2 regions of the Pseudarthrobacter sp. LT1 genome follow, and region 1 is predicted to be linked to the other one. Evidence: riboswitches for the same ligand, from Rfam matches in the RefSeq annotation. Region 1 holds a riboswitch; the other holds the start of a gene.

Region 1 (6,234 bases):
CGCTGAGCACCTGCATGTAGCGGGCCAGCACCACCAGCTCCACAGCGTAGTGGTCCACCAGGCCCAGCAGCCGCTCCTCGGCATCGGCCTTGGTTTCCGGCGTCACAGGGATGTGGTGGAACGGAACGCCGTGCCACGCCGCAAGCGGTTCCAGGTCCGGGTGATTGGACACCACGGCGGCGATCTCCACGGGCAACTCACCACTCCGGGCGCGGAACAGGAGGTCGTTGAGGCAGTGCTCGTACTTTGAGACCATCACCAGGATGGGCTGCTTGCGTCCGTGGCGTTCCAGGCGCCAGTCCATCTGCCACTCCTGGGCCACCTGACCGAAACCGGCCCGGAGGCGGCCAAGGTCCAGCTCAACCCGCGAGGTGACGTGGATTCGCATGAAGAACCGGCCGCTTGCCCTGTCGCCGAACTGCTTGATGTCCACGATGTAGCATTCCTGTTCCAGCAGGTATGCCGCCACCGCCTGGACAATGCCAAGGGCATCCGGGCAATGGAACGTCAGCACGAATTCCCGGCCCGTTTCGTGGGCTGCCACAGCCTGCCGCTGGCCGGCTTCAGAAGTCCCAGGTTCGGATGCGCTCAGCTCGGACACGCGGGCCTCCGCGGCGATCACCGTTTGACCCGCGCTTCCCCCGCTTCTGCGGCGGCACCCGTACGGACAGCCTTGCCGGATGCGGCGTCGGTGAAGTCCTGGTCTGCCTGCAGTTCAGCCTGGAACGTGGCGAAACGGGCCTGGTGTGCGGGCCGGCGGCGGAGGACGAACCATGCGGCGCCCAGCAGGATGAACCACACCGGGGTGGCCAGCAGGGCAACCAGGGTGTCCGGCTGGGTGGTGAGGGTCCAGATCACGAAGGCGAAGAAGGCGAAGACCACCCAGACCATGGCAACACCGCCGGGCATCTTGAACTTGGATGCTTCATGCAGGTGCGGCCGGCGGCGGCGGAAGGCGACGTAGCTGGCCAGGATGATGGACCAGACAAAGACGAAGCAGACGGCGGAGACCGTGGTCACCATGTCGAAGGCCTTGCCCACGTCCTGGCCCGCATACATGAGGACGACGCCGGACAGCAGCAGCACGCAGGAGAGGAACAGTGCGTTCTGGGGCACCTTCCGCCGGGACAGTTTGCCAAAGACGTCGGGTGCGTCGCCTTCCTGGGCAAGGCCGAAGACCATGCGGGACGTCGAGTAGATGCCGGAGTTCGCGGAGGACATCGCGGAGCTCAGCACCACGAGATTGACCACGGTGGCCGCGGCGCCCAGGCCTGCCAGGGAGAACATGGCGATGAAGGGGCTGTGACCGGCCCTGAACTCGGTCCAGGGGGTGACGGCCATCAGGATGATGAGGGCGCCCACGTAGAAGAGGAGCACGCGGATGGGGATGGAGTTGATGGCCTTGGGAAGGTTCCGCTCCGGGTTCTTGGCCTCGGCGGCGGTGGTGCCCACCAGTTCGATGCCCACGAACGCGAAAACGGCGATCTGGAAGCCGGCCACGAAGCCCATGAACTCGTTCGGGAAGAATCCGCCTTGGCTCCACAGGTTGGTGAAGGTGGCAGGGCCGGCGTCGGACTGGAAACCGGTGAAGATCATGAACAGGCCAACGATGATCAGGGCAGCAATGGCAATGATCTTGATGAGTGCGAACCAGAACTCCGTTTCGCCGAACGCCTTCACGGTGGTGAGGTTCAGCAGGAGCAGGATGGCCACGGTGGCCAGGCCGGGAATCCAGAGGGGCAGTCCGGGCCACAGCTCTTTGGAGTAGCCCGCGATGGCGATGACGTCGGCAATGCCGGTGATGACCCAGCAGAACCAGTAGGTCCAGCCTGTGAAGAAGCCGGCCCATGGACCCAGCAGGTCAGCGGCAAAGTCGCTGAAGGACTTGTAGTTGAGGTTGCTGAGCAGCAGTTCACCCATGGCACGCATGACGAAGAACAGCATGAAGCCGATGATCATGTACACGAAGATCACCGAGGGGCCGGCCGCCGAGATGGTCTTGCCTGAGCCCATGAACAGGCCGGTGCCGATTGCACCGCCGATGGCGATCAGTTGGATGTGGCGGTTGCTGAGCTGCCGCTCCAGGTGCGGGGCTCCGCCGCCGGGGGACGTCGGGGAATGGGTCGTCATTGAGGAACTCCATCGTTCGAGCGGCACCCGGGGTGTCGCAAAGATTGGATTTCCTCCCCGCTCTGTCTGGGACCTGAGAGTTTCCACATGCCGGCATGGGCGTGCTTGCACCGTCGGTGAGCCAGGACACGGCCCGGCTGCTTTCCAGAGTTGCCTCACCGCGGCGGTACGTGGGCCTGAGAGTTTCCTGGGGAGGGTTTGCTCCTACGGCGCCTGCTGAACGTACCGGCAGGGCTCTCCCGCCGCAGGTCAAAAGCGTTTGCTTGCTAAATCAGTGTTCAGTTGTCGGAGGGCATCCATCCCAGGCGCGGTAATGCGCAGAATGGATTGTGGGGCCTCCGGTGATCCCGGCCGGCGAACAGAGCACCCAGCATCTTTGGGCCAGTTCCGCTGTCCGGCCGGATCACGGGGTTCAGTGTGGCGCCCGTCACGGACAAAAGTCAAACCCGGCGTTACGCCATCCACGTAACGCTCTGGAGCCCCAATCCATGACGGACCGATTTGCTCCCCGCCCCGCTTTGCCGGTAACCTGTGAGCCGAATCACCCACATTTCAATATGCCTTTCGAGCTGTGGCGGGAGAGTTCTCCCGGCCATCACCGGGCAGGCGCCGTAGGAGCAAATCCTCCCCAGGAATCTCTCAGGCCCATGTACCGTCACGGCGAGGCGACTCTGGAAAGCAGTGCTGCTCCGGCAGCACTCACCGACGGTGCAAGCAGGCCCTGATGGGTCTGCGGAATCTCTCAGGTCCAATACAGAGCGGGGAGGGACCCGATCCATGCCGTGCCACCCGTGGCCGGCCAAACCTGGAGTTCCTCATGACGATTCAATCCCTTCCCTCTGCCTTTGCAGACCGGCATATCGGTGCACGCCGCCAGGCTGACGTGGACACCATGCTCAAGGCCGTTGGCTACGACAGCGTTGATGGACTGGTGGACATCGCCGTTCCCAACTCAATCCGCCAGTCCAAGCCCCTTGCGCTCAAAGACGCGCTGAGCGAGGTTGAGGTGCTTGCGGAACTGCGCAGGCTCGCCGCCAAGAACAAGACCGCCGTACAGATGATCGGCCAGGGCTACTACGACACCATCACGCCCGCCGTCATCCGCCGGAATGTCCTCGAGGCCCCGGCCTGGTACACCGCCTACACCCCGTACCAGCCCGAGATTTCCCAGGGCCGGCTCGAGGCACTCCTGAACTTCCAGACCATGGTCCAGGACCTGGTGGGCCTGCCCATCGCCAACGCCTCCCTGCTCGATGAAGCCACCGCCGTGGCCGAAGCCGTCCTCATGATGCGCCGCGCCAACAAGAACAAGGACGTCCGCGACGGCAAGACCGTCCTGGACGCCGACGTCCTGCCGCAGACCATCGCCATCGTCAAGGGCCGCGCCGAGGCGCTCGGCTTCGAGGTTGAGGTCGCCGACCTGTCCAAGGGCCTGCCCGACGGCGCAATCAACGGCATCGTGCTCCAGCAGCCGGGCGTCTCCGGCCGCGTTTTCAGCCACGCCGGCGTCATCGCCGAAGCAAAGGAGCGCGGCGCGCTGGTGACGGTGGCCGCTGACCTGCTGGCACTGACCCTGATCACCCCTCCAGGCGAGCAGGGTGCCGACATCGCCGTCGGCTCCACCCAGCGTTTCGGTGTCCCGCTGTTCTTCGGCGGCCCGCACGCCGCATACATGGCAGTGGCCAAGGGCCTGGAACGTTCCATGCCGGGCCGCCTGGTGGGCGTATCCAAGGACGACGCCGGCCTCCCGGCTTACCGCCTGGCGCTGCAGACCCGCGAGCAGCACATCCGCCGCGAGAAGGCCACGTCCAACATCTGCACCGCGCAGGCCCTGCTGGCCATCGTCTCCTCCTTCTACGCCGTCTACCACGGCCCCGACGGGCTGAAGGCCATCGCCGAGCGCGTCCACAACAACGCACGCGCCCTCGCCACCACGCTCAAGATCGCAGGCCGGGAACTGGCCGCCGAGACGTTCTTCGATACGGTCACCGTTTCCGTCCCGGGCAAGGCCGCCAAGGTCATCACCGCTGCTGAAGCACGCGGCATCAACCTGCGCCACATTGATGCCGACACCATTGGCGTGTCCGTGGATGAAACCACGACGCCGGAAATCCTGTCCGCGATCGCCGTCGCCTTCGGCGCCGGCCCCGTAGTGGACGCTGCGGGCTTCGACCTGCCGTCAGAGGTGCTCCGCACCTCTGAGTTCATGCAGCACCCGGTGTTCAACACCCACCGGTCCGAAACCCAGCTCCTGCGCTACATCCGCAGGCTCTCCGACCGCGACCTGGCGCTGGACCGCACCATGATCCCGCTGGGCTCGTGCACCATGAAGCTGAACGCCACCGCCGAGATGGAAGCCATCTCCTGGCCGGAATTCGCTTCCATCCACCCCTTCGCCCCCGAGTCCCAGACCAAGGGCTGGCGTGAACTGATCAGTGGCCTGGAAGCCGACCTGGCGGAAATCACCGGCTACGACCAGGTGTCGCTGCAGCCGAACGCCGGCTCCCAGGGCGAGCTCGCCGGCCTGCTGGCCATCCGCGGCTACCACCGCGCCAACGGCGATACCCAGCGCAACGTCTGCCTCATCCCCGCTTCCGCCCACGGCACCAACGCCGCCTCTGCGGTCCTGGCCGGAATGAAGGTCGTCGTCGTTGCCACGGCCGCGGACGGAACGATCGACCACGAGGACCTGTACGCGAAGATCGAGGCGAACAAGGACGTCCTCTCGGCGATCATGATCACCTACCCGTCCACCCACGGTGTCTACGACGCGGACGTGACCGAGATCTGCGAGGCTGTCCACGCGGCCGGCGGCCAGGTCTACGTCGACGGCGCCAACCTGAACGCCCTGGTGGGCCTGGCCCAGCCCGGCAAGTTCGGCGGCGACGTGTCCCACCTGAACCTGCACAAGACCTTCTGCATCCCGCACGGCGGCGGCGGACCCGGCGTCGGACCGGTCGCGGCCAAGGCACACCTGGCACCGTTCATGCCCGGCGACGCCAACAAGGCAGCGCATGAGGAAGGCCACGGCGTGGCCATCAGCGCCTCGAACTTCGGTTCCGCCGGTGTCCTGCCGATCTCCTGGGCCTACGTGAAGCTCATGGGCGGGGAGGGACTGACCGAGGCCACCAAGGCAGCCCTGCTCGCAGCGAACTATGTTGCCGTGCGCCTGAACGAGTACTTCCCGGTGCTCTACACCGGCGAAGGCGGCCTCGTGGCGCACGAATGCATCCTGGACCTGCGCGACCTCACTGCCAAGACCGGTGTCACGGCCGAGGACGTGGCCAAGCGCCTCATCGACTTCGGCTTCCACGCCCCCACCCTGGCGTTCCCGGTGGCAGGCACCCTGATGGTGGAGCCCACCGAGTCCGAGGACCTGGCCGAGATCGACCGCTTCATCGAGGCCATGATCACCATCCGCAAGGAAATCGACCAGGTGGCCAACGGCGACTTCTCTGTCCAGGATTCCCCGCTGCGCAACGCACCCCACACCGCGTCCGCCGTCGTGAACTCCGAATGGACCCGCCAGTACAGCCGCGAGCAGGCCGTCTTCCCCGTCCACCACCTGAAGCAGGACAAGTACTTCCCGCCGGTGGGCCGGATCGACGGCGCCGGTGGAGACCGGAACTTGATCTGCTCCTGCCCGCCGCTGTCCGAGTTCGAAAACTAAGGATCCCCCGTGACTGAGAACTACACGGCTCTCTACGAAGAGCACAAAAAGCTTGGCGCCTCCTTCACCGACTTCGGTGGCTGGCAGATGCCGCTCAAATACAGCTCCGAACTGGCAGAACACCACGCCGTGCGCAGAGCCGCCGGCCTGTTCGACCTCTCCCACATGGGCGAAGTCTGGGTCACCGGACCCCAGGCCGGCGCCTTCCTGGACTACGCCCTGGTAGGCAAGTTGTCCGCCATCGCGGACGGCAAAGCCAAGTACTCGCTGATCTGCAATGAGGACGGCGGCATCATCGACGACCTCATCACCTACCGGTTCGGCGATGAGAAGTACCTGGTGGTCCCGAACGCCGGCAACGCCCCCACCGTGGCCGCCGCCCTCGCCGAGCGCGCAGCCAACTTCGATGTGACGGTGGAGGACGCTTCGGCGGC
Region 2 (6,234 bases), 440 kb from region 1:
GACACCGTGGGTGGACGGGTACGTGATCATGATGCAGGACAGGACGTCCTTGTTGGCTTCGATCTTGGCCGTCAGGTCGTCGTGGTTGATAGTGCCGTCAGCGGCCGTGGCCACAACAACGACCTTCATGCCGGCCAGAACGGCGGAGGCGGCATTGGTGCCGTGGGCGGAGGCGGGGATCAGGCAGACGTTGCGCTGCTCTTCGCCGCGGGAGTGGTGGTAGCCGCGGATGGCCAGCAGGCCTGCGAGCTCGCCCTGGGATCCGGCATTGGGCTGGATGGACACCTGGTCGTACCCGGTGATCGCGGTCAGGTCCGCCTCCAGGTCGGCGATCAGTTCACGCCAGCCTTCGGTCTGGGAGTCCGGGGCGAAGGGGTGGATGGAGGCGAACTCCGGCCAGGAGATGGCTTCCATCTCTGCGGTGGCATTCAGCTTCATGGTGCACGAGCCCAGCGGGATCATGGTGCGGTCCAGCGCAAGGTCCCGGTCCGACAGCTTCCGGATGTAGCGCAGGAGCTGGGTTTCGGACCGGTGCGTGTTGAACACCGGGTGCTGCAGGTAGTCGGAGGATCGTCCGACGGCGGCCTCCAGTCCGAAGCCTTCAGCCGCGGCAACGGAGGCGCCAAAGACGTCCGCGACGTCGGCGACGATGGCCGCCGTCGTGGTTTCATCGAGCGAGATGCCCACGGTATCGGAGTCGACGGGACGCAGGTTGATTCCGCGCTCTTCGGCATCGGCGACAAGCGCGGCAGCGCGTCCGGGGACGCGGACGGTAAGGGTGTCGAAGAAGCTCGTGTGGAGCACCTCCACACCGGCAGCTGCCAGCGAGGCCGCCAGCACCCGGGCGTGGCCGTGAGTCGTTTCCGCAATCGCCTTCAGCCCGTCGGGGCCGTGGAAGACGGCGTACATGGAGGAGACGATGGCCAGAAGGGCCTGCGCGGTGCAGATGTTGGACGTGGCCTTCTCGCGGCGGATGTGCTGCTCGCGGGTCTGCAGCGCCAGGCGGTACGCGGGCACCCCTGCGTCATCCTTGGACACGCCCACCAGGCGGCCGGGCAGTGAACGCTCCAGGCCCTTGCGGACAGCCATGTATGCGGCGTGCGGGCCGCCGAAGAACAGCGGGACACCGAAACGCTGGGTGGAGCCGACGGCGATGTCGGCGCCCTGCTCGCCCGGAGGGGTGATCAGAGTCAGTGCCAGCAGGTCAGCGGCCACGGTGACCAGTGCGCCGCGGTCCTTCGCCGCCGCAATAGAGGCGGACTGGTCCCAGACCCGGCCGGAGGCGCCGGGCTGCTGGAGCACGATGCCGTTGATGTCGCCGTCGGGCAGCCCCTTGGACAGGTCGGCGACCTCAACTTCGAACCCGAGCGCCTCGGCGCGGCCCTTGACGATGGCGATGGTCTGCGGCAGCACGTCGATGTCCAGGACAGTCTTGCCGTCCGCTGCAGGCTTGGTCTTGTTGGAGCGGCGCATGAGCAGCACGGCCTCGGCCACGGCGGTGGCTTCATCGAGGAGGGAGGCGTTGGCGATGGGCAGGCCCACCAGGTCCTGGACCATGGTCTGGAAGTTCAGGAGTGCCTCGAGCCGGCCCTGGGAGATCTCGGGCTGGTACGGGGTGTAGGCGGTGTACCAGGCTGGGGCCTCGAGGACATTCCGGCGGATGACGGCGGGCGTGATGGTGTCGTAGTAGCCCTGGCCGATCATCTGTACGGCGGTCTTGTTCTTGGCGGCGAGCCTGCGTAGTTCCGCGAGCACCTCAACTTCACTGAGGGCATCCTGCAGGCGGAGGGCGGTTTCCTGGCGGATGACCTTGGGTACGGCGGTGTCCACCAGTGAATCGACCGTGCCGTAACCCACGGCTTTGAGCATGGTGTCGACGTCGTCCTGGCGGCGTGCGCCAATGTGGCGGTCGACGAAGGTGGTGGAGGCTGGGGTAACCGACACGAAGGAACTCCATTTATTCAGGCGGCGCAGGGTACGCCACAGCTATTCGGGTCCCTCCCCGCTCTGTATTGGACCTGAGAGTTTCCGCGTTCCCTGCCTGGGGAGGACCCGCTTGCACCGTCGGTGAGCACAACAGCCGTTTCGCTTCCCCCAAGGGAGGCCGGACAACTGCCTGCTGCTTTCCAGAGGTGCCTCGCCGCGGCGGTACAGGGGCCTGCGAGATTCCTGGGGAGGATTTGCTCCTACGGCGCCTGCCTGTACTTCCGGCAGAACTCTCCCGCCGCAGATCAAAGGCTATTCATTTGTTGGATCATGACGGCCGGTGACAGCCCTCACAACTCTCCATTGTCCTACGCCACGAGCCCTCCCGGCAAATGGAAAACTACCTGCGGAGCCGTTCCAAGGCGGCCAGGAGTTCCTCCACATCAGCGGCCGCTCCGCCTTCCGGCGCAGGGCCCACGGAAAGCATGGCATTGAAGTACAAACCGTCACCCATATACAGGACAGCCTTGGCCAGGCCGGGCCCCACATCTGCTGCGATCTCGTCCAGCCATCGCTGCTGGATGGCGGCGAACCGGCGGCGCGTCTCTTCATGCGCCACCTCCGCAAGCCGCGTGGCAGCCACGATGACCCGGTCCAGCGGAGTATTCGCCCAGACGGAGGAGCGGATGAAATACTCGGCGGCACCTTCGCCGGCCGAAGCCATCGCGTCGGCGTCCGCCTTGGCCAGCCCCTCCAGGCGGTCAAGCAGCACGGCGATGAGCGCTTCCTTGTTGGGAAAGTGGTAGAGGAGGCCACCTTTGGACACCCCGGCCTTCCGGGCTACGGCGTCGAGGGTTGCAGCACGCTCCCCCACTTCGATCAGCAGGGACTCGAAGGCGTCAAGGACCGCATCACGGGCTACAGGCTTTCGGGGCATGCCTTCCATCATGCCCTCCACCGGCAGGGAAGAAGGAATGCGTCCGTTTTCAAACTATACCGTCCAGACGGTACAGTTATTGCATGACGACTTCCCTCAGTCCGGCCCCCACCCAAAGGGACAGCACCGCCGCGCGGCCCCCGTGGCGGGATTGGCTTGCACTGGGGCTGCTGATGTTTCCCGTGCTGCTGGTGGCAGTGGACAACACCGCCCTGACCTTTGCCCTGCCCGCGATCGCACGCGCCCTGGAACCAACCGGCCTGCAGCTGCTGTGGATCGTGGACGCCTACCCCCTGGTCCTGGCCGGGCTGCTGGTATCAATGGGAAGCCTCGGCGACCGCATTGGGCGGCGGCGGCTGCTGGTCATCGGCAGCCTGGGCTTCGCCGCGCTGTCCGCCGCCACGGCCTTCGCCCCCACCCCGGAGTGGCTGATCGCCGGCCGTGCGGCGCTCGGGTTCTTCGGCGCCATGCTGATGCCGTCCACCCTGTCGCTGATCCGTAACATATTCCCGGAGCCCAACCGCCGGCGGCTTGCGGTGGCCATCTGGGCGGCCGGATTCTCCGGCGGCGCCGCCCTGGGCCCAATCCTCGGTGGATGGCTGGTGGAGCACTTCTGGTGGGGCGCCGTCTTCCTGGTGGCCGTGCCACTCATGCTGCCCCTGCTGGCGCTGGGGCCCGTCCTCATCCCGGAATCCAGGGATCCCGCGCCGGGCAGGGTGGATATCCCAAGCGTCCTGCTCTCCATGCTGGTCATGGTGCCCGTGGTCTACGGCATCAAGTCAGTAGCCACCGAAGGCCCGGGCACGGCAGGGCTGGGCAGCATCGCCTTTGGCGTGGCCATGGGGATCGTGTTCGTGCGCCGCCAGCACCGCTTGGAGCATCCACTGCTGGACATGTCGCTGTTCCGGAACAGGGTGTTCAGCATGGCCATCAGCGCCAACATCCTGGCCCTGTTTTCCTTCAACGGGTTCATCCTTTTCCTTGCCCAGCACCTCCAACTCCTGGAGGGGATGACGCCCTCCGTGGCGGGCATTGCCATGCTCCCGGCCCTGGCAGCCACCGTGGCGGCAGGCCTGGTGGTAGTCCCGTTGGTCCGGAAAGTCCGGCCAGGGTACGTAGTGGCCGCGGGCCTGTCCTTCAGCGCCGTCGGCTACAGCATGGTGGCCTTCGGAAACCATGACGGCGGGCCTTCCCTGCTGCTGGCAGCGCTGCTGGTCCTGGCGCTGGGCGTCGGCACGGCGGAAACCATCTCGAACGACCTCATCCTCGGCTCGGCCCCGCCGGCGAAATCGGGCGCCGCGGCGGCGATTTCCGAGACGGGCTACGAGGTGGGCTCACTGCTGGGGACTGCGGTGCTGGGCTCCATCCTGACCGCGTCCTACCAGCAGAACCTCCGGCTGCCGGCGGGGCTCGAGGCCATGCTGCCCGGAGCCTCACTGCACAACGCCGGGGAGACGTTGGCCGGCGCGGTGGAGGCGGCCGGCCTGTTGCCGGAATCAGTCGCGGGGGCAGTTCGGGATGCCGCGGCCGCGGCGTTCGATTCCGGCGTGCACATCACGGCGGCAATCGGACTGGTACTGATGGCGGCGGCGGCAGTGCTCGCCGCCGTCGTGCTCCGGAAAGTGCCCAAAGCGGCCTAGCAGTACAACGGCAGTGCTGTCCGGGGTAAAAGGAAGGCGTCCTGCGCCGGGGCAACCCCGGCGCAGGACGCCCTGCTGGATGTCCGCTACTTGGAGTCGGCGGCCGTGACCTTGGCGGTGGGCTTCATGTTTTCTGCCTGTACCATCCAGGCGAACTGCTCCAGCCTGGCGATGAACTCGTGCAGGAGGTCCGCGGAGGTGGGGTCTTCCTCATCCACTTCGTCGTGGACCTTACGCATGGTGCCAACGGCAGCTTCCATGGCGGCGACGATCCGCTCAATGGCATCCCCGGTGCTGATGAGTCCGTCGGGGAACTGGGCCAGGCTGGTGGTCTCGGCCACGGTGGAGCTGCGGCCGTCGGGGAGCGCGTGCAGGGCACGCATGCGCTCGGCGGTGTCGTCGGCGAACTGGCGGGCGGCGTCGACGATCTCATCGAGCTGGAGGTGGAGGTCGCGGAAGTTGGTGCCCACGATGTTCCAGTGCGCCTGCTTGCCCTGAACGTGGAGCTCGATCAGGTCTGCCAGGACAGCCTGCAGGTTGTTGGTCAGTGTCGGTGAAGCTTTCATGCATCCTCCTCAATTGGTCCAGTACGGCAGACGCTACCAGCCGTGGACGGCGTGGCGGCAGGGCCAAAGGAAATTTCTCAGTGAGCTTACTAATTTCGAACACGAGTCATAAACGAATGTGATTCATATTGCGTCTTGCATCACACGCCCGCCGCCCCCATACTAAATGAACGCCATTCATATAGTGACCTCCGTCTCACAGCCTTCCAGAAAGTGGTGCCATGACAGAGACAATCCGCACCAGTACTGCCAAACCCGGTCCGCACGCCCACGCGCCTTCCGCGGACGGCGTCAGTGCCAAGGGACTCAAGGGCGGCCAGCTCGGGCTCCTGGCCGTCGTCGTCCTGGGCATTTCAACCATTGCCCCCGCCTACACCCTCACCAGCGCACTGGGGCCCACCGTCAATGAAGCCGGCCTTCAGCTGCCCGTTATCTTCCTCATCGGGTTCATCCCCATGATCCTGGTATCGCTCGCCTACCGGGAACTCAACGCCGATTCCCCGGACAGCGGCACCACCTTCACCTGGGTCACCAAGGCCTTTGGCCCGTGGGTGGGCTGGATGGGCGGCTGGGGACTGCTGGCAGCGAACATCATCGTGCTGTCCAACCTGGCCGGCGTCGCCGTCGACTTCTTCTACCTCTTCCTGTCACAGCTCACCGGCTCCCCCGAACTGGCGGACCTGGCGGACAACAAAGCCCTGAACGTCATTACCTGCTTCGTCTTCGTGGCGCTGGCCGTCTGGGTCAGCTACCGCGGCCTGCACACCACCAAGCTGGTGCAGTACAGCCTGGTGGGCTTCCAGTTGCTGGTGCTGGGCTTGTTCGTCGCGATGGCCTTTGCCAACTGGTCCACCTCGGAAACGGCCATCCCGTTCAGCTGGGAGTGGTTCGACGTCACCAGGATCGAGACGTTCGGTCAGATTGCCGCCGGCATCTCCCTGTCGATCTTCGTGTACTGGGGCTGGGACGTCTGCCTCACCGTGAACGAGGAAACGGCCAACGGCAAGAAGACCGCCGGCGTGGCAGGCACCCTGACCGCCGTCATCGTCCTGGCCATCTACCTCCTGGTCAGCATCGCCACCATGATGTTTGCCGGCGTCGGCGATACCGGCAACGGCCTGAACAACGCCGAAAACCACGAAAACATCTTTACCGCACTGGCCTC

The links. Region 1 has a riboswitch for glycine ahead of gcvP (aminomethyl-transferring glycine dehydrogenase). Riboswitches for the same ligand answer to the same signal wherever they lie in the genome.
Region 2: it holds a riboswitch for glycine, as region 1 does, so the genes downstream of both, gcvP (aminomethyl-transferring glycine dehydrogenase) here and gcvP (aminomethyl-transferring glycine dehydrogenase) in region 1, are expected to answer to the same signal.

The regions. Positions count from the first base shown of each region.
Region 1 covers NZ_CP141830.1:477,872-484,105, reverse strand. The annotation lists gene purU (formyltetrahydrofolate deformylase) at 1-544, opposite strand, end outside; gene cycA (D-serine/D-alanine/glycine transporter) at 619-2,130, opposite strand; glycine riboswitch at 2,285-2,382, opposite strand; glycine riboswitch at 2,696-2,795, shown strand; gene gcvP (aminomethyl-transferring glycine dehydrogenase) at 2,948-5,800, shown strand; gene gcvT (glycine cleavage system aminomethyltransferase GcvT) at 5,810-6,234, shown strand, end outside.
Region 2 covers NZ_CP141830.1:913,026-919,259, reverse strand. The annotation lists gene gcvP (aminomethyl-transferring glycine dehydrogenase) at 1-1,944, opposite strand, end outside; glycine riboswitch at 2,137-2,234, opposite strand; gene VIK36_RS04460 (TetR/AcrR family transcriptional regulator) at 2,327-2,863, opposite strand; gene VIK36_RS04455 (MFS transporter) at 2,947-4,503, shown strand; gene VIK36_RS04450 (Dps family protein) at 4,590-5,069, opposite strand; gene VIK36_RS04445 (APC family permease) at 5,291-6,234, shown strand, end outside.